DNA from 2 places in the Companilactobacillus metriopterae genome. Region 2 is predicted to be linked to the other one. Evidence: a T-box and tRNA genes for the amino acid it is inferred to sense, from the RefSeq annotation. Region 2 holds a T-box; the other holds one or more tRNA genes.
What was found. The T-box of region 2 lies ahead of pheS (phenylalanine--tRNA ligase subunit alpha). A T-box ahead of a tRNA ligase gene usually reads a tRNA of that ligase, here a tRNA-Phe.
Positions count from the first base shown of each region.

Region 1: it encodes a tRNA-Phe, which carries the amino acid that the T-box ahead of pheS (phenylalanine--tRNA ligase subunit alpha) is inferred to sense. The anticodon was not compared.

Region 1 covers NZ_CP024610.1:1,319,115-1,328,038, reverse strand. Annotated here, with positions in the region: tRNA gene CS873_RS06790 (tRNA-Lys) at 1-19, shown strand, start outside; tRNA gene CS873_RS06785 (tRNA-Leu) at 47-129, shown strand; tRNA gene CS873_RS06780 (tRNA-Thr) at 179-251, shown strand; tRNA gene CS873_RS06775 (tRNA-Gly) at 255-326, shown strand; tRNA gene CS873_RS06770 (tRNA-Leu) at 341-426, shown strand; tRNA gene CS873_RS06765 (tRNA-Arg) at 440-513, shown strand; tRNA gene CS873_RS06760 (tRNA-Pro) at 522-595, shown strand; tRNA gene CS873_RS06755 (tRNA-Met) at 632-705, shown strand; tRNA gene CS873_RS06750 (tRNA-Ile) at 714-787, shown strand; tRNA gene CS873_RS06745 (tRNA-Met) at 815-888, shown strand; tRNA gene CS873_RS06740 (tRNA-Asp) at 905-978, shown strand; tRNA gene CS873_RS06735 (tRNA-Gly) at 1,022-1,092, shown strand; tRNA gene CS873_RS06730 (tRNA-Ile) at 1,106-1,179, shown strand; tRNA gene CS873_RS06725 (tRNA-Ser) at 1,187-1,274, shown strand; tRNA gene CS873_RS06720 (tRNA-Glu) at 1,281-1,352, shown strand; tRNA gene CS873_RS06715 (tRNA-Ser) at 1,389-1,478, shown strand; tRNA gene CS873_RS06710 (tRNA-Asp) at 1,500-1,573, shown strand; tRNA gene CS873_RS06705 (tRNA-Phe) at 1,578-1,650, shown strand; tRNA gene CS873_RS06700 (tRNA-Tyr) at 1,663-1,745, shown strand; tRNA gene CS873_RS06695 (tRNA-Trp) at 1,750-1,820, shown strand; tRNA gene CS873_RS06690 (tRNA-His) at 1,834-1,906, shown strand; tRNA gene CS873_RS06685 (tRNA-Gln) at 1,914-1,985, shown strand; tRNA gene CS873_RS06680 (tRNA-Cys) at 2,000-2,070, shown strand; tRNA gene CS873_RS06675 (tRNA-Leu) at 2,103-2,186, shown strand; gene CS873_RS06670 (HAD family hydrolase) at 2,333-2,650, shown strand; gene CS873_RS06665 (hypothetical protein) at 2,647-2,949, shown strand; gene CS873_RS08160 (hypothetical protein) at 2,936-3,109, shown strand; gene CS873_RS06660 (type 1 glutamine amidotransferase domain-containing protein) at 3,171-3,848, opposite strand; gene CS873_RS06655 (MerR family transcriptional regulator) at 3,981-4,349, shown strand; gene CS873_RS06650 (carboxymuconolactone decarboxylase family protein) at 4,423-4,809, shown strand; gene CS873_RS08155 (hypothetical protein) at 5,003-5,167, shown strand; gene CS873_RS06645 (dihydrofolate reductase family protein) at 5,179-5,721, opposite strand; gene CS873_RS06640 (GyrI-like domain-containing protein) at 5,794-6,414, shown strand; gene CS873_RS06635 (hypothetical protein) at 6,482-6,826, shown strand; gene CS873_RS06630 (SpaA isopeptide-forming pilin-related protein) at 6,864-8,207, opposite strand; gene CS873_RS06625 (hypothetical protein) at 8,397-8,645, opposite strand; gene CS873_RS06620 (deoxynucleoside kinase) at 8,862-8,924, shown strand, end outside.
Region 2 covers NZ_CP024610.1:1,205,631-1,214,554, forward strand. Annotated here, with positions in the region: gene CS873_RS06045 (peptidoglycan D,D-transpeptidase FtsI family protein) at 16-2,124, opposite strand; gene CS873_RS06050 (HesB/YadR/YfhF family protein) at 2,134-2,433, opposite strand; gene greA (transcription elongation factor GreA) at 2,479-2,955, opposite strand; gene mltG (endolytic transglycosylase MltG) at 3,037-4,197, opposite strand; gene pheT (phenylalanine--tRNA ligase subunit beta) at 4,236-6,623, opposite strand; gene pheS (phenylalanine--tRNA ligase subunit alpha) at 6,620-7,672, opposite strand; T-box leader at 7,708-7,900, opposite strand; gene CS873_RS06075 (TrmH family RNA methyltransferase) at 7,944-8,705, opposite strand; gene CS873_RS06080 (acylphosphatase) at 8,763-8,924, shown strand, end outside.

The DNA.
Region 1 (8,924 bases), 110 kb from region 2:
TCGAGCCTGCCACGACTCATTGTTCCATTTTTTTAATAAGTAACATGCGGGTGTGGCGGAATTGGCAGACGCGCTAGATTTAGGTTCTAGTGTCCAATGGACGTGAAGGTTCAAGTCCTTTCACCCGTATTAACAATTGAATAATTGTTTCAAGGTATATTATTATATATGATGATATGCCGACTTAGCTCAGTTGGCAGAGCACCTGTCTTGTAAACAGGGGGTCGGAGGTTCGAATCCTCTAGTCGGCATATGCGGAAGTAGTTCAGTGGTAGAACATCACCTTGCCATGGTGGGGGTCGCGAGTTCGAATCTCGTCTTCCGCTTTCATTATAGTAATGCCGGGGTGGCGGAACTGGCAGACGCACAGGACTTAAAATCCTGCGGTAAGTGATTACCGTACCGGTTCGATTCCGGTCCTCGGCACTATAATGAATATGCACCCATAGCGCAACTGGATAGAGTGTCTGACTACGAATCAGAAGGTTGTAGGTTCGACTCCTACTGGGTGCATTGTTTCACGGGAAGTGGCTCAGCTTGGTAGAGCACCTGGTTTGGGACCAGGGGGTCGCAGGTTCGAATCCTGTCTTCCCGATATCAATGATTGTTTTATATTTATTGATTTTGTTTTGGCGGTGTAGCTCAGCTGGCTAGAGCGTCCGGTTCATACCCGGGAGGTCGGGGGTTCGATCCCCTTCGCCGCTATTTATTCCGGACCTTTAGCTCAGTTGGTCAGAGCAAACGGCTCATAACCGTTCGGTCGTAGGTTCGAGTCCTACAAGGTCCATTATAGGGAATAAACTTATAATATTATCGCGGGATGGAGCAGTCTGGTAGCTCGTCGGGCTCATAACCCGAAGGTCGTAGGTTCAAATCCTGCTCCCGCAATAAAAACTGAATATTTGGTTCCTTGGTCTAGTTGGTTAGGACGCCTGCCTGTCACGCAGGAGATCACGGGTTCGACTCCCGTAGGGACCGTTAGTGACTAATTTTTAGTTACTTTAGTATTATTTCCTGATATGCGGGTGTAGTTTAGTGGTAAAACCACAGCCTTCCAAGCTGTTGTCGCGAGTTCGATTCTCGTCACCCGCTTTGCCGCTATTATGGGCCTATAGCTCAGCTGGTTAGAGCGCACGCCTGATAAGCGTGAGGTCGATGGTTCGAGTCCATTTAGGCCCACTAATCTGGAGAAGTACTCAAGTGGCTGAAGAGGCGCCCCTGCTAAGGGTGTAGGTCGCTAACGCGGCGCGAGGGTTCAAATCCCTCCTTCTCCGTTTTTCGACCCGTTGGTCAAGTGGTTAAGACACCGCCCTTTCACGGCGGTAACATGGGTTCAAATCCCGTACGGGTCATAGGTGCTATGCATCTTAATATTCTTAAGCATTTTTGGAGGATTACCCAAGTCCGGCTTAAGGGAACGGTCTTGAAAACCGTCAGGCGAGTAACATCGCGCGTGGGTTCGAATCCCACATCCTCCTTTGTGAGTTTCACTCACGTTTGGTTCCTTGGTCTAGTTGGTTAGGACGCCTGCCTGTCACGCAGGAGATCACGGGTTCGACTCCCGTAGGGACCGTAATGGCTCGGTAGCTCAGTTGGTAGAGCAATGGATTGAAGCTCCATGTGTCGGCGGTTCGATTCCGTCCCGCGCCATTTGTTTTTTCTGGAGGGGTAGCGAAGTTTGGCTAAACGCGGCGGACTGTAAATCCGCTCCTTCGGGTTCGGAGGTTCGAATCCTCTCCCCTCCATTATAGGGATATAGTTTAAAGGTAGAACTACGGTCTCCAAAACCGTCAGTGTGGGTTCAATTCCTACTATCCCTGTCTACCTTTTATGGCGGTATTGGTGAAGTGGTTAACACATCGGTTTGTGGATCCGACACACGTGGGTTCGATTCCCACATACCGCCCTTTTATTGGGCTATAGCCAAGCGGTAAGGCAACGGACTTTGACTCCGTCATGCGCTGGTTCGAATCCAGCTAGCCCAATTTTATTTTGATATGGCGGTATAGCCAAGTGGTAAGGCATGGGTCTGCAAAACCTTGATCACCGGTTCAAATCCGGTTACCGCCTTTGTGGTTGTATCTTTATCAAGGTAATATTTTGCCGGTGTGGCGGAATTGGCAGACGCGCAGGATTCAAAATCCTGTTCCCGTTTGGGAGTATCGGTTCGACCCCGATCACCGGTATATAATAATAATTATAAAACTCTAACTGTTGGTTTAACCAATAGTTAGAGTTTTTTTATGTTTTAAGTAATAGAATCAACAGTAAAAAACGTAATTTTTTCTTAATCACTATTGTTACTATATTTTGTATATTAGGAGAATTAGTTATGTTATATGTTTTTGACGTTGATGGCACTCTTAGTTTAGATGGTAAGAAAATTTCTCCACATATTAAGGATTCAATTTTAAAACTTGAACAAGAAGGTAATAGTGTTAGTTTTGCATCTGCACGACCTATTAGAGATCTAATACCTATTATTCCTGAATTTTCATCTGATAATTTATTAATTGGAGGAAATGGTTCTATAGTAAAGAAAATTGACAACGAAATTGAGGTAGTTAAATCTATCGACTCGGATAGTTTTACATCTATAAAAGGAATAATTTCTGATTACAGTTTTAATTACATAGTGGATGACAGTTGAATTATTCTTCAAATGTTGATAAAAAGAATAGGATCTACAGACAATTAGATCCTGACAGTCTTTCAGAAAATGTAGATTTAAATTCTATAATTAATCCAATTAAAGTAATTTTGATAAATATTCTTGATAGTATTTTTAGCGATATATTAAACATCGTTAATCTTAAGGGTAATTTAAATGTTATTAAGCATTCAGGGGAGAAAAATATAGATATTACATCTGCTGGCATAAACAAATACTCTACGTTGAGAAAGTACTGTACAGAACCTTATTATTGCTTTGGTAATGATAGCCAATGACTATGAAATAATAAAACATTCAGAGAAAAGTGTCTGGGTCGAAAATACTGATAAAAATCTTGCCAAGGATTTAGGTTTAAGTCCAGATTTTGTTTGTAGTAGCAATAGTATTGATGTGGCTAAAGCAATTGTTTTAATTTATGAAGAACGTTTAAATTAACTAATGGAGAATTAACAAATAATAAAAAAGACTAAAACATCATTTAATGTTTTAGTCTTTTTTATTTTAGATTTTTAATTAATAAAGTAGCAACTTCCTTAGGTGAGTATGGATTCTGACCTGTAATTAAATTACCGTCTTGAACAGCGTAGGGGCTAAAAGCACGTTTTTTTTGAAATATTGATCCATGTGATCGAGCAACTTTTTCATTTAAAATTGGTACGCGATTTCTTTTGCCACTGAGTATTTCTTCGGTATTAGTAAAACCAGTTATTTTCTTGTTCTGGATAATATAATCACCTTTTCTATCTTTAAGGTAAAGTAATGCTGAAATTCCATGGCAGACTGATGTTATAAATCCGCCATTATTATAGATATCTAAACTTATTTGATGAAATTCATTATTGTGGGGGAAGTCCCACATAACACCATGACCTCCTGTAAAATATATTGCTTGATAGTCAGATGAATTTACATCAGTTGGTTTTAGAGTATGTGACAGGGCTTTTTCTCTGAAATTTGCATCATTATACATTTGCAAATCTTCCTTAGAAGCATATTGAATACTTCTTGGATCAATTGGAACATATCCGCCCTTAGGACTGGCATAATCAACCGAATATCCTGCTGCAGTTACTTCTCTAACAAATTCAGTATTTTCACCTAACCACAAACCAGTGGCTTCTTTTCGATCTCCATATGTTCCAATATTTGTTTCAACAACTAATATTTTTTTCATAAATTTTACCTACTAAATAAATTTTATTTTAAATGAAGTATACTCCTGATTTCTTTTTATAGATAGTTTTGTGTTTAATCTATTGTAAGTAGTAAAATCAGGTCAACTACAATATTTTAGAAAGTGTTAATAATGTATAAAATTGGTGAATTTTCTAAAAAAGTGAATCTATCTGTAGATACCCTAAGATATTACGAAAAGGAAGAACTTATTATACCTGGTAGATTGTCTAATAATTTAAGTATTTATTCGGAGAAGGATGTAAGATGGATCGAATTTATAAAGAGATTAAAATCTACTGGAATGTCTATAAATCATATTAAAGAATTTTCAAAATTGCGATATGAAGGAGATAGGACTATTCCTCAGAGAATGGAATTATTATTTGATCAACGTCTCAAACTTGAAAATGATAAAAAGAAAATAGATGAACATATCAACTTTATTGATAACAAAATTGATACGTACAAAAAAATGCAAGAAGATAATAATTCTAGATAAATTTTTATTGACGTGGAGTTAACTCCAGATGCTAGTCTAACTTTGGCAACTAAATTAACGAGGAGAATTAACTATGTTGAATAATAAGAAAATAAGTAGATTAGATCTGGGGAAATTAACTTTAGCTATGGTTGATGGAAGAGCAGCAGACTCTGTTATGGATTCCTTAGATAGCATCGCACCAGATATCGGAAAATATATATACGAGTTTGCTTTTGGCGATATTTATAATCGCCCTGAACTTGATTTAAAACAACGGGAAATGATTACAATTACCAGTTTGTTAACCCAAGGAGATACAAATAATCAATTAAAGGTACATATAAACGGATCTCTGAATGTGGGTCTGTCGGAGCAGGAAATAATTGAAACGTTTATTCAATGTTTACCATATGTAGGGTTCCCAAAGGTATTGAATGCAATCAATGTTGCAAAGGAAATTTTTTCTAGTTCTAAATAATTTATAGATAAATTAAGTAATAAAGATCAATTCCTCGAATTTAATATTTATTAGAATAAATAAAGTGTCTTATATTATAAGTAGTTTTATAATTTGTTTTCATTTATTGCAATATTTATTATAATAATATAAACTCATTTTAGATGTAATTTTATTATTACATTTTAGGGAATTGTTTGAGGAGGACTCGGCAATGATGAGTAAGTTAGGAATTGATTTAAATGTCACATCGCAGGGATGTGTTTACTGTTCAAAAGAAAACCTTGAACAGGTTTATGTCAAAACAGTATTGGATGGTACATTAGAAGAAATTCGCATTCGACCCATGTATTGTCCGTTATGCGGAAGAAAGCTATAAAAAAAGACCTCTTAGAGGTCTTTTTTTATTTTATATTTTATTTCTACTACGTCTCCATAAGTAACTGTGTCTGTAAGTTTAAATCTTTTTAAGCTAGCAAGTTTTTTAAACAGAGTATTACCATCTCCTAGGAGGATAGGTGCTATTTGTATTATTAGTTCATCAACCAAATCAGCTTCAATTAATTCTGTTATTATTTCTCCACCACCAACAACCCAAATATCTTTACCATCTTCTTTTACAAGAGATTTGGCTAAAGCAACTGGATTTTCTGTAGGTATAATGACATTTTTATTTGTTTTGTCTTTAATATCATCATGATGAGTGTACAGATAGTTTTTGTATTGACCGTATGGAAATGGGTCAAGAGCTTCTTCAACATAATTATATGTATTTCTTCCCCAAATCAAAGTATCTATATTTTTTATGAAGGGTTCGTAACTTTTTGTAAATAAATCAGGGTTGTCTATCGATTCTAACCAATCTATTTTATTGCTTTTGTCTGCAAGGTATCCATCTAATGAGATACAGCCGTAAAAAATTATTTTTCGCATATTTATCCTCCAAGTATTTTATAATTATAACAATGTAGTTGATATAATTTGAATAAACTAAGGAGAAATAATATGAAATACGAATGGCGAAAATCCGAAAAAGATATTTATTTACCAAAAAAGGTAAGTGTATTAAATCTGCCAACATATAACTATATTACTATTTCTGGTAAGGGTAATCCAAATGAGCAAGAGTTTTCCGATAGAATTTCAACGTTATATCCTGTTGCATATAATTTGAGAATGGCACTAAAAAATGGAGTGTATACAGAACCATTCGAATATACTGTTTATCCACTTGAGGGTGTTTGGACCACATCAGATGGTTCAAGAGATGAATATTTAAATAAAGATGCACTTGTATATAAGATAATGATAAGACAACCTGATCAGGTCACTAAAGAAATGTTTGAAGAAAGTATTAACGATGTTAAGTCTAAAAAAGACCTAGCTTTAATTGACAATATTAGGTTTGAGCAAATCAGTGATGGTAAAGTTATAGAAATTTTGCATAAAGGTCCATTTGAAACGGAAATAGAATCTTTTAAGATAATGGAGGATTTTATGGAGCAAAATAATCTAACTAGAAATAATATCATGGAAAAATATGCTCACAGAGAAATTTATTTGTCGGATTTTAGAAAAGTAGATAGAAGTAAGTTAAAAACAACTTTAAGGTACTCACTTAATTAAAATTAGATAGTATAAATTTATTATCTAATGTATAATTAAATTATAAAATTATACAAGAGGTGAGATTATGAAGAAGAAACTAATTAATGTTTTTATTATTAGTATGTTAGCTTTAGGATTTGTTGGAAGTGTATCATCAGTAAATGCTAGCGCTGCTACTACAGATGCTTCAACCGAGTATGCTCTACCAACTGTTACAAAGATTGAAACTGGTAATTTTCCATATGTAATTGATAAGCCAGTGGGTCCTACAACATTGAGCGGTATTTCATTAATGATGTTGATTAACCCTGATAACTTGCTACATCACTCAGATGTTCTTGTTACTATGAGTGATGGAACTCAGTTACTAAGATACAATGAAGATCTTTATGTTGATGCTAGCCAAGTTTTAACATACATTCTTAGATAATAAAAAAGCCTTGAGTCTGTTTTGACTCAAAGCTTTTTTATTTGGTTAATTTTTTATTTCTTCTAGTAAATAATACAGCGACACTTGCAAGCAACAATGTTCCAATTGTTGAAATCATCAGAGTATCTTTTTTAGTGCTTGTTTGTGGAAGTTTTCCATTGCTATTACTTTGATCAGTTCCTATAGAATTAATCGGAGTGATTGGGTTGATTGAATTAACCGGATTAGGATCTATAGGAGTAACGGGGTCGATAGGCTTAGGCGGATCAACCGGATTAGGATCCACAGGAGTAACAGGATCGATAGGTTTAGGTGGATCAACCGGATTAGGATCCACAGGAGTAACGGGGTCGATAGGTTTAGGTGGATCAACCGGATTAGGATCTACCGGAGTAACAGGGTCGATAGGTTTAGGTGGATCAACCGGATTAGGATCCACAGGAGTAGTAGGATCGATAGGCTTAGGTGGATCAACTGGATTAGGATCTACAGGAGTAACAGGATCGATAGGTTTAATTGGTTCCACGGGATCAATAGGAATTACAGGGACTTCAGTTTTGGGATCAGATGTCATTAGATTATTTACGACAGTATTTTCTGAATTAATTGTAAAATGAATTTCATCTTCATTAATTTCATATCCATCTGGAGCATTTAATTCCTTAAAGTAGTAGTTACCATGTTTTAAATCTTCAACAGTTATTTTTCCATTTGCATCAGTATCTTTAGAATCAATTAGAACATCATTTTCATCAAAGAGACCATATGTAGCTCCGGGAACAAGAATACTGCTATCATCTGCGTCAGTTTTTTGTAGTGTGGCAGAACCTCTATCTTTACCACTACCATTACCTGTGTTGACATTTGATGTTACCTTTGCAGAAGAACTGTCTTCACCTGCGACAGAGCCTTCTCCGGTACCATTACCATTCCAGGTCATGCTTGCATTGTTTCTGAATACGGTAGTTCCATCATTTTCTAGTTCTGGAGGAACTACTTTTGTTTGTAACTTAATTACGTACATTTGTGCACCGGCATCAGGAATAGTTACATTAACTCCGTCTGTCATTTCTTGCATAATATATTCGCCAGAATTTAGTTCTCTTCCGGTATTGTAAATACCGTCGCTTTTCCAAGTAGCTTCGTAAACTGATGCAGAACCTAAAATATATTCTAGATTAGGATCAGTAATACGATCTTCAACATTGATTGTACCTAGGTCAAGTTCATTTCTATTTACCAAAATAGACCATGTAATTACAGAATTTCCTTCATCATCTTGACCTAGCACACCCTTTTTAGATGTATTAGATGTTGATACTGCGATGTTCATATCACTATGTTGTTCACCATTCATAGTTTCAAATACGACGTCGTTCATACCTACATTGGCATTTTTACTAGGTGTAATACCATCATTTATCTCAATTTTACCTTATAGGTCGTCAACTCCCTCAACGTTCGTGAAATTAACAGATATAGTGTTGTCGGCATTTAGAGTAACATTACCAATAACTTCACCAAGTTCGTTTGTTATATCGAAAGTGGTACCTGGTTTGCTTACTTTCAATTATTCAGGTAAATCTATAGTTAAAGTGTCACCGTTCTTTAATTCAACACCTGAAGCGTCAAATTCGTAGGATAAACTCACACTACTACTATAGCTATAGCTAGGTTTGTTGCTTGAAATCTCAGCACTAGATATAATATCTGAACTAGAATATGAAGTGGCTGAGACAGTTGTTGGCTTAATGTTTCCCAAAATTATAAATAAACCAAACAAAACAATAATTATTTTTTTGAATTTTGAAATAATCATAATTTCCCCTTTATACTTTTTTCACAATTACTAATGTATTATAAAATTTTTATATATGACAATACAATATCTATTATAATTATTTTTTTATTCTAAATAGTTCCAGTTATCAACTATTGAATAACATTTGTAAATTCTTCATAAAAAAAGTCCATAGAATTTACTAAGTATAGTGGTAAGATATAAAAGTAATTTTTTTAAGGGAGGGTCAAAATGATGATCGTATTAAGCGGCACAATTGGCGCCGGAAAGAGCTCATTAGCAACACTTTTATCTGAA
Region 2 (8,924 bases):
AGTATTAATTTAGTTTTACTTAGCCATTGTAGCAAAATAATCTTCATAAATTTGATGAGCTACAATTTGTGGATAACTTCCTTTTTCATCAGTTAGATTAGGAAATACAATTGCAAGTGCAATGTTTGCATCATTCGAAGGACCATATGTTACTAAACTAGTTGTAACAGTTGCCGGTGGATTAGGATCATTAGGCTTCTTTGGATCAAAGTAGAATGATTGAGCTGTACCTGTTTTAGCTGAAACAGATTCGGATAAATCAGCCAATCTGGTAGCTGTTGTCCAATATTTTGTTCCGTGAACAGCATTGTACATACCCTTTTTAACAACTGCCAATTCTTCATTTGTAAATCCAACTTTGTTCAATACTTTAGGTGATGTAACTGATTCCAGTTGTCCTTTTTTACCATCATTTTGAGTTTGTTGGATAGATTGGACAATATATGGTTGCATTCGATATCCACCATTAGCAATAGTTGATATATATTGTGCCATTTCAATCAATGTATATGCATCATAGTTACCAAATGATAAATCAAGCGCAGAACCAGTCTTCAATGAACCGTTTGAATTCATTGTTGCACCTTCAATACCTTCTGTTTCTCCAGATATATCAATTCCTGTCTTAACTCCTAAACCGAATTGATTGAAGTAACCTCTCAGTTTATTAAAGATATCGGAATCCATTGATATATATGAATTGGGAACGTATTTAGCATTGGCTTCTTTCATTGCAAGTGCCATCATATATTCATTTGATGATACTTCTAGAGCACTTGCAGCATCCAATGAACTATATGTTCCAACAGGATAAACAGATTTCTTAACTGGTGTACCAGGTAAGTAGATAGGATTATCAGCCAGTGTGTTATTAGTTGGCGTGATAACTCCATCCATCATAGCGCCTAGCACAGTAGCACCCTTCACAGCAGATCCCATTACGAATGTTCTATTGATAACTCCAAGTGCATCTTCTGTAGTCTTACCAGTAGTAGGATCATTTCTAATTCCTGCCATTGCCAGAACTTGTCCTGTTTTAGGATTCATAGCTACTGCATAAGCACCATCTGAATACGATGTTTTTCCTGCCGCTTTAGCAGATGCATATGTTGAAGAAAGTGCAGCTTGAACTTTAGTTTGAAAATCAGAATCAATTGTTAGATTGAGATTTCCACCCTTTTGTCCTTTGTAAACAACTTTACTTTTCTTAACTTGATTGTCAGATCCAATCTGAACTTCTTTTTCACTCTTTGTACCGGAAAGAATTGATTCATAGCTCTTTTCTAGATAACTAGTACCAACTCTATCATTTCTAGAATATCCATTTGCAAGCATAGTATTTAGTTCATCATCAGGAATACCTTGCTTCTCTGTAGACACTCCACCAATAATACTTTTAATTGAAGTACCTTCAGGATATGAGCGGGTCCAGTTGCTTCCTACATCTATACCAGGTAGTTCTGTTAAGTTTTCACTAACTCTGGCAATTTCAGAACTAGAAAGTTTTTTATCTTTCAAGTAGACAGTTGAATATGTATAGGCAGCATTCATCTTTTTAAAGGTTGTTGCTTTCGACAACTGTTTTGAAGTCAAATTAATTCCTTGACTCTCAACATATTCAACCTCATTTTTATACAACTCAGCTGTTTTCAAATTATTACCGCTAGAATCTTGTTTTTTAGATTTTGGCAGTGCTTTGATCACAGACTCTGATTTACCTGGAGCCGCTAAAATATAATCTGCCTTATCACGGCTAGACAATTTTTCTTTGGGAATATTAACATAATTAGATAGACGATTGGCTACTTCATAAATGTCAGTACTCTTGACCCCAGAACTCTTAGTATAAGTAATAGCACTTTGGGTAGTATTACTTACTAGTAAGCGACCTTTTGAATCATAAATCATACCACGAGGGACATCCCCCTTCATAGAAGTCTTGTCAGTACGTTCTACTTCGGCTTGAAATTTATTTCCGTATATAATTTGTAAATAAGCTAGTTGTCCTACTAATAAGGCAAATAATATAAATACAATTAATAATAATAAGTTCAGTCTAAAAGGAATAGCAGATCCTGATTTTTTATCTGCTCGACCTCTTATGACGTCTAGTATTCTTTTCATTAATCTTCCTTAATCTTCATTGGACTCAAAAATATACACTGGTCCATCTGTTTTTGAATCATAATCTACTTTTAAATCATAACGAGCAAAAAACCACTCGTCTGCGGCGGTAATATAATATGTAATTCCATTAACTTCAGTACTAGCAACGGGGTTCACAGGTTTTTCAATCTTAAAGGCGATTGAAAAGCCATCATGAACCATTGTTTTTCCATAAACTTTTCCATAAAAATGGACACCTGATCCCGGTTCAAGTTCTACTTCATCTTCGAACCATTTCTCTGCTTCTTTAGTTAATTCAATCTTCATATCTTCATACCTCAACTTTATAAAAAGTAATTTAGTAGATATTAATTAGGCAATTTCAACAGATTTAATTGTCAGTTCATAACTACCTGCAGGAGTATCAACTAAAACAGAATCTCCAACTTTCTTACCGATAAGTGCTTTAGCAATTGGTGAATCATTAGAAATTTTACCCTCATCTGGGTTAGACTCTGCCGAACCAACAATAAAGAATACTTCTGGTTCGTCGTCATCTTCTTGAACAGTTACCTTTTTACCAATAGAAACTTCATCCTCGTCAACTTGATCTGTATCAACAATTTGAGCATATTGAAGCATCACTTGAATTTGAGAGATTCTTGATTCCAGAACACTTTGTTCATCTTTTGCTGATGAGTATTCAGAATTTTCTGATAGATCTCCAAAACCTCTTGCAATTTTAATTCTATCAATTACTTCTGGTCGTTTAACTTGTTTTAAATTTTCTAGCTCTTCTTCAAGAAGACGTTTACCCTCTTCTGTCATTGGATAGCTTTGTTCAGCCATGATATTACCTCTTTGAATTTATAATTATTAATTTAAAATTTCAAAATGTCACCCAACCAAATGGCAGGATGACATTATTTTTTATTGACCTGTTTTTGCATATCTTGATTCATGTTCATCAAGAGTATTTGAATATGTAACTTTTCCTGTCTTCAAGTCAGCGAAGAAGTATAGATAATTTGCACTTCTATCTGATGGGTTCAATGTTGCTTCAACAGATTGCAAACTTGGAGAGTTAAATGGTCCAGGTCCATAACCTGTATTCTTGTACAAGTTATATGGAGATTTAACTGAAGTATCTTTGTTTGTAAGACTTTCTTTATGTGTATTCAAAGCATACATAACAGAGATATCTGATTGAATAGGCATATTAATATCTAAACGGTTAAAGAATACACCGGCAATCTTCTTACGATCAGCGTCTGTTACACCCTCTCGTTCAACAAGAGAAGCCAATGTTAGAGTTTGTTGAACAGTTAACCCCTTTTGTTTCATAGTTGAATAGTAAGGTTTTAGTTCTTGATCTTCTTTTTCAACCATTTGGTTAACAAGTTCTTTCAATGTCATACCTGAGTATACTCCGTATGTAGCGGGGAACAAGTATCCTTCCAAATGATATCTAACATCTTTAGATTGCATTGATGAATTTAACAATTCAGGATATTTCTTCTGTAGCTCCTTAAGATAACTCTCATCCTTCATTAACTTCAAGAAATCTTTCTTATTAAATGAAGTACTCTTTTGGATTTGAGTTCCGATGTCATCTATTGTTACACCTTCACGAACTAATACAGAGTTGGATGCATCACCTGATGGTTGTGCTGTTCCACCTTTTTGCAGTTGCTTAACTACGTCACTTAGTGACATTGATTGTTTAAATGTGTAGTATCCTGCTTGGAAATCAGTGTAATTTTGAGTCTTAATATAGATGTTAAAAACTGATGAACTCTTGATAACCTTATCTTTTTCAAGTGTCTTTGAGATATCTTTACTTGAAGATCCAACTGGTATCTTAACTACAATGCTTTCTTTGCTATCTGCATTGTATGGCTTCAAAGAACCATTAACATAGTTAAAACCAATTAGTATCACGATTACGGCTAATATTGCAATAACTCCCATAACCCAATAGGCAATGTGGTTAGCTACTGAACTCTCTTTAGCACGAGTCTCAATCTTTTTTTCAGATTCTTGCTGTAAGCTATTTCTTTTATTATCTTGGCTCAAAATGCAGCCTCCCATAGTAATTTAAATAAAATTATACCATTACTCTTTACAAATTAGCGTATTTCTACTGCAAATTTTGTAACTAAACTATCTTTAATTTGGTCAAATGACTGCTCTACTTCTTCATCTGTTAGTGTATCAGACCTATTTAGAAATACTAAATGATATCCTAATGATTTATATCCACGTTCAATATTATCGCCTTGATAGACATCAAATATTTCTACATCTTCAAGATACTTACCACCATTGTTGAAAATATCTTTAATAATGTCTCCACTTAAAATATCCTTCTTAACTAATAATGCTAAATCTCTAGAAATACTTGGGTACTTAGGTGCAGGTTGTGATTGAATAACTTTTGATCCAAATGCGAATAATTGATCCACATTCAATTCAAAAACATAGGTATCGTTAACATTCATCTCATCTTGATATTGAGGATGTAACTTACCTACAAATCCTATCATTTTACCATTTGCTGTTATCTTAGCAGTTTGACCTGGGTGTAAGTTTTCAATATCTGATGTTGCCTCAAATTCAATGTTAGCATCCAGATTAGCATAAGAAATCATTTCTTCAACAATTCCTTTAACATAATAAAAATCGACTTTTTGTTCTTTTTGATTCCAAGACTTATCGACAATATTTCCACTAATAGCACCTGAAATATATTCAATTTCATTTGGACGATCTGAATGACCCTTTTCAAATATACGTTCTTGATCAAATAATCTTACATTGAATTCTTTACGTGCTTGATTATACGCTACATTTTTTACTAGAGATGGTATCAAACTAGTTCTTAAGTACTCATGATCTTCAGTCATTGGATGTAATAGATGAACTAATTTAGTTTCATTTACATTAAAATCTTCGACTTCTTTCTTGCTTAATAATGAGAAATTAACTGCCTCATCCATACCTTGTGAAAGTAGTGAATATCTTAATCGATTACTAAACTCACGCTTGTCAGTATATCCACCCTTAGTTTGTTTACCTGTTGGTAAAGTTCCAACTAAGTTCTCATAACCATAAATACGAATTACTTCTTCAACTAAATCAGCTTCAATGGACATATCATTGCGTCTAGCAGGAACTGTAACTTTAAGATTTTCACCATCTACAGTTGTTGTAAATCCTAATCGATCAAAAATATTAGTAATCTCATCAGTTGTAAGTTCAATCCCTATTAGGCTGTTAATTCGAGTAACAGTAGCAGAAATTGTTGTTGGTGAGTAATTGTATTCTTTTCCAACAATATGTTGTGAGTAATCAGAAGGATTCAATATATCTTCAGATAATTCAACAATTCTATCAAGTGCCAATCCATTTAAACTGGTATCAATGCCTTTTTCAAATCGGTTTGATGAATTATTTCTCAAATCATGTCTCTGTGCTTCTTTACGAACAGTAGCTCCATCGAAAACTGCACTTTCAAATAAAACATTTTTTGTATCTTCTGTAACTTTGGCAAAATCTGTATCCAGAACTCCAGCAATTGAAAGCACATTGTCACCAGACATAACTACGATATCTTCTGGACCTAATTTTACTTCTGTACCATCAGACATAATAACTTCTTGGTTTTCAGCATTTTGTAACTTCAATCCTGCAATTTTGTCATAGTCATATGCCCGTATTGGTTGGCCATATTCAATCATGACATAGTTTGCAATATCTAAAACTGCATTAGTAGGTTGAATATCCTGATTCCAAAGTCTTCTTTGCATCCAAAGAGGACTCTTGCCAACTTTTACATCTTCTAAAACTACTGCTTGATAACCGTTGACTTTGTCACTTTGAACATCAATATCTAAATCTACGATCTTAGGACTGCCTGACAACTTAGGATCTACAAAATTAGGTTTTGCATCATAGGTCGCTCCTATTTCCCAAGCTGCACCTCTCATACCTAATGTATCTCCACGATTTGGTGTGATATCTAAATCAACCATCTCATCGCTTAATCCTAGTAAATCAAGAACAGATTCTCCTGGCTGTTGTGCTTCATCAAACACATAAATTCCATTATGAAATTCTTCAGGTACATTTTTTACTTTCACACCCAATTCGTCTAATCCACAAATCATACCGTTAGATTCTTTACCACGAAGTTTACCTTTTTTTATCTTTACTCCATCTGGAAGAGTTGCACCATCAAGAGCTACGATAACATATTGATCCAAGGCCACATTGGGAGCACCACAAACAATTTGAATTTCTTCTTCTCCACCAACGTCAACTTGGCAAATGTGCATGTGATCAGAATCAGGATGATCTTCTATTTTTGTTATATGACCAACCACAAGATTTGATAAATCTTTTCCAATATATACTGGCATAGATTCAATACCAGTTAATGAAATTTTATTAGCAATATCTGCTGTAGATTGGTCCAACTGAATATATTCATTCAACCAATTTCTAGAAATTTTCATCGAATAGCTCCTTTAAATTGTTCTAAGAATCTAACGTCATTTGTGTAGAAGTCTCGTATATCAGTAATTCCATATTTAAGCATTGCAAATCTCTCAGGTCCTAATCCAAATGCAAATCCACTATAAATATTTGTATCAATTCCTGACATTTCTAATACCTTAGGATGACTTAGCCCAGCACCCAATACTTCAATCCAGCCAGTATATTTACAAATACGACAACCTTCTCCACCACAGTTGAAACAAGAAACATCAACTTCTACTGATGGTTCAGTAAATGGGAAATAACTTGGTCTAAAGCGTATTTCTCTTTCTTTACCGAATACATGCTGACATAGTGCTTCTAAAGTTCCTTTTAAATCAGCCATACTGATATTTTTATCAACTACTAATCCTTCAAGTTGATGGAATTGATGTGAATGTGTAGCATCATCATCATCACGACGATAAACCACACCTGGTGAAATAACTTTCAAAGGTCCCTTTGAAAAATCATGGTTTTCCAAATCTCGACCTTCTTGAGCTGAAGTTTGAGTTCTCATCAATAGTTTATCTGATAGATAAAAAGTATCTTGCATATCACGCGCAGGATGATCTTGAGGGATGTTCAAACGTTCAAAATTGTAGTAATCTTCTTCTACTTCAAATCCTGAATCAACTTTATAACCTAGACTTATGAAAAATTCTTCAATATCAGAAATTGTTTGAGTAAGAATATGTTCCGTTCCAACTTTTTGTGGCTGAGATGGTAGGGTAACATCTATTGTTTCTTTTTCCAATTTTTGTTTAATCAGCGCATCATTGAGTTCATTTGAACGTAGCTCAATAGCTGACTGTATTTCATCACGAACTGCATTTGCTAATGTACCAATCTTTGGTCGTTCTTCAGCTGATAAGTCTTTCATACCTCTAAGAGCCTCAGTAATAGGACCTTTTTTACCTAGCAAATTAACACGAACTTCATTCAGATCTTTTGTGTGATTTTGCTCACGAATGCTCTTGATACCTTCATCTCTGAGCATTTTTAATCTTTCTTCTAATGTTGTCATATTTTTCCTCCAAATAAAAAAGTCCTCATCCCATAAAAAGGGACGAAGACCGCGTTACCACCCTAGTTCACATACAAAATATGTGCACTCAGCAGTTTTATAACGTAAACCAATCGTGATACTCCGAAAGTGAATTCATCAATATAGCTATAAGATCTTTTCAGCAAACGATCCTTCTCTAAAATAACTATTTGAACATGATTACTATTTTTTCTTCACGGTATCTCTATATCTGTTTAAATTATACAAGATTTATAGGTTTTAACAAGTATTAAATACCTTTTAATCCGTACATTAAAATACCTGCAGCAATTGCTACGTTTAATGATTCAGCTTTTCCAAGTATTGGAATATAAACATTGTCATCGGTTTGATCTAAAAGATCTTGACTCATTCCATTAGCTTCATTACCCATTATCAAAGCAAAATTATCATTTTTTTGTATTTCATTGTAAGGCACTGCTTCACTATTTACTTCTGAACCATATACATGTAATCCTGAATCTTTTGCTAAATCAATTGCCTCATCAAGATTCATTTTATAAATAGGAAGATGAAATTGGCTACCTTGCATAGCGCGTTGAACTTTAGATTGGAAAAAGTCGGCAGAATTAGGACTGGAAATAACTCCTGCAAATCCTGCTGCATCTGCTGTTCTAACAATTGTTCCCACATTACCTGGATCTTGAACATTATCTAAAAATACCCATTGTCCAGACAAGGAACTGATTTCTTCTGGTTGATTAATTTTAATTACTGCAAAGATTCCTTGATTATTCTTAGTTTCTGAAATGGCAGTTGCAACTTCTGTTGAAATTTCAGTAGCAATTTCATGATATTTTTTTACAAGGCGATCTTCCACGTTTGGTGTTGTTACGTATAAACTTACAAATTCTTCATTGTTTAAATCAGCTTCACGAACTAAATGAAATCCTTCAACAACATAAGTACCTGTTTTTTTTATATTTTTAGTAGCTGAAAGTTTGATTACATTTTTTATTTCGTCATTCTTTTTAGATTCTATATATTTCATATTTTCCATCCCTTTTGTTCTATAATACTCATAGTATCATAACGAGGAGGAACAATTATGAAACATCTACATATTCATGTTGTAGGTCGAGTACAAGGAGTTGGTTTTCGATACGCTACCCAATTACTAGCTCAAAATTTAGGCATCCATGGTACTGTTCAAAATCAAACAGATGGCTCTGTAGTTATTGAGGCAGAAGGAAGCACGGAAAATTTAACC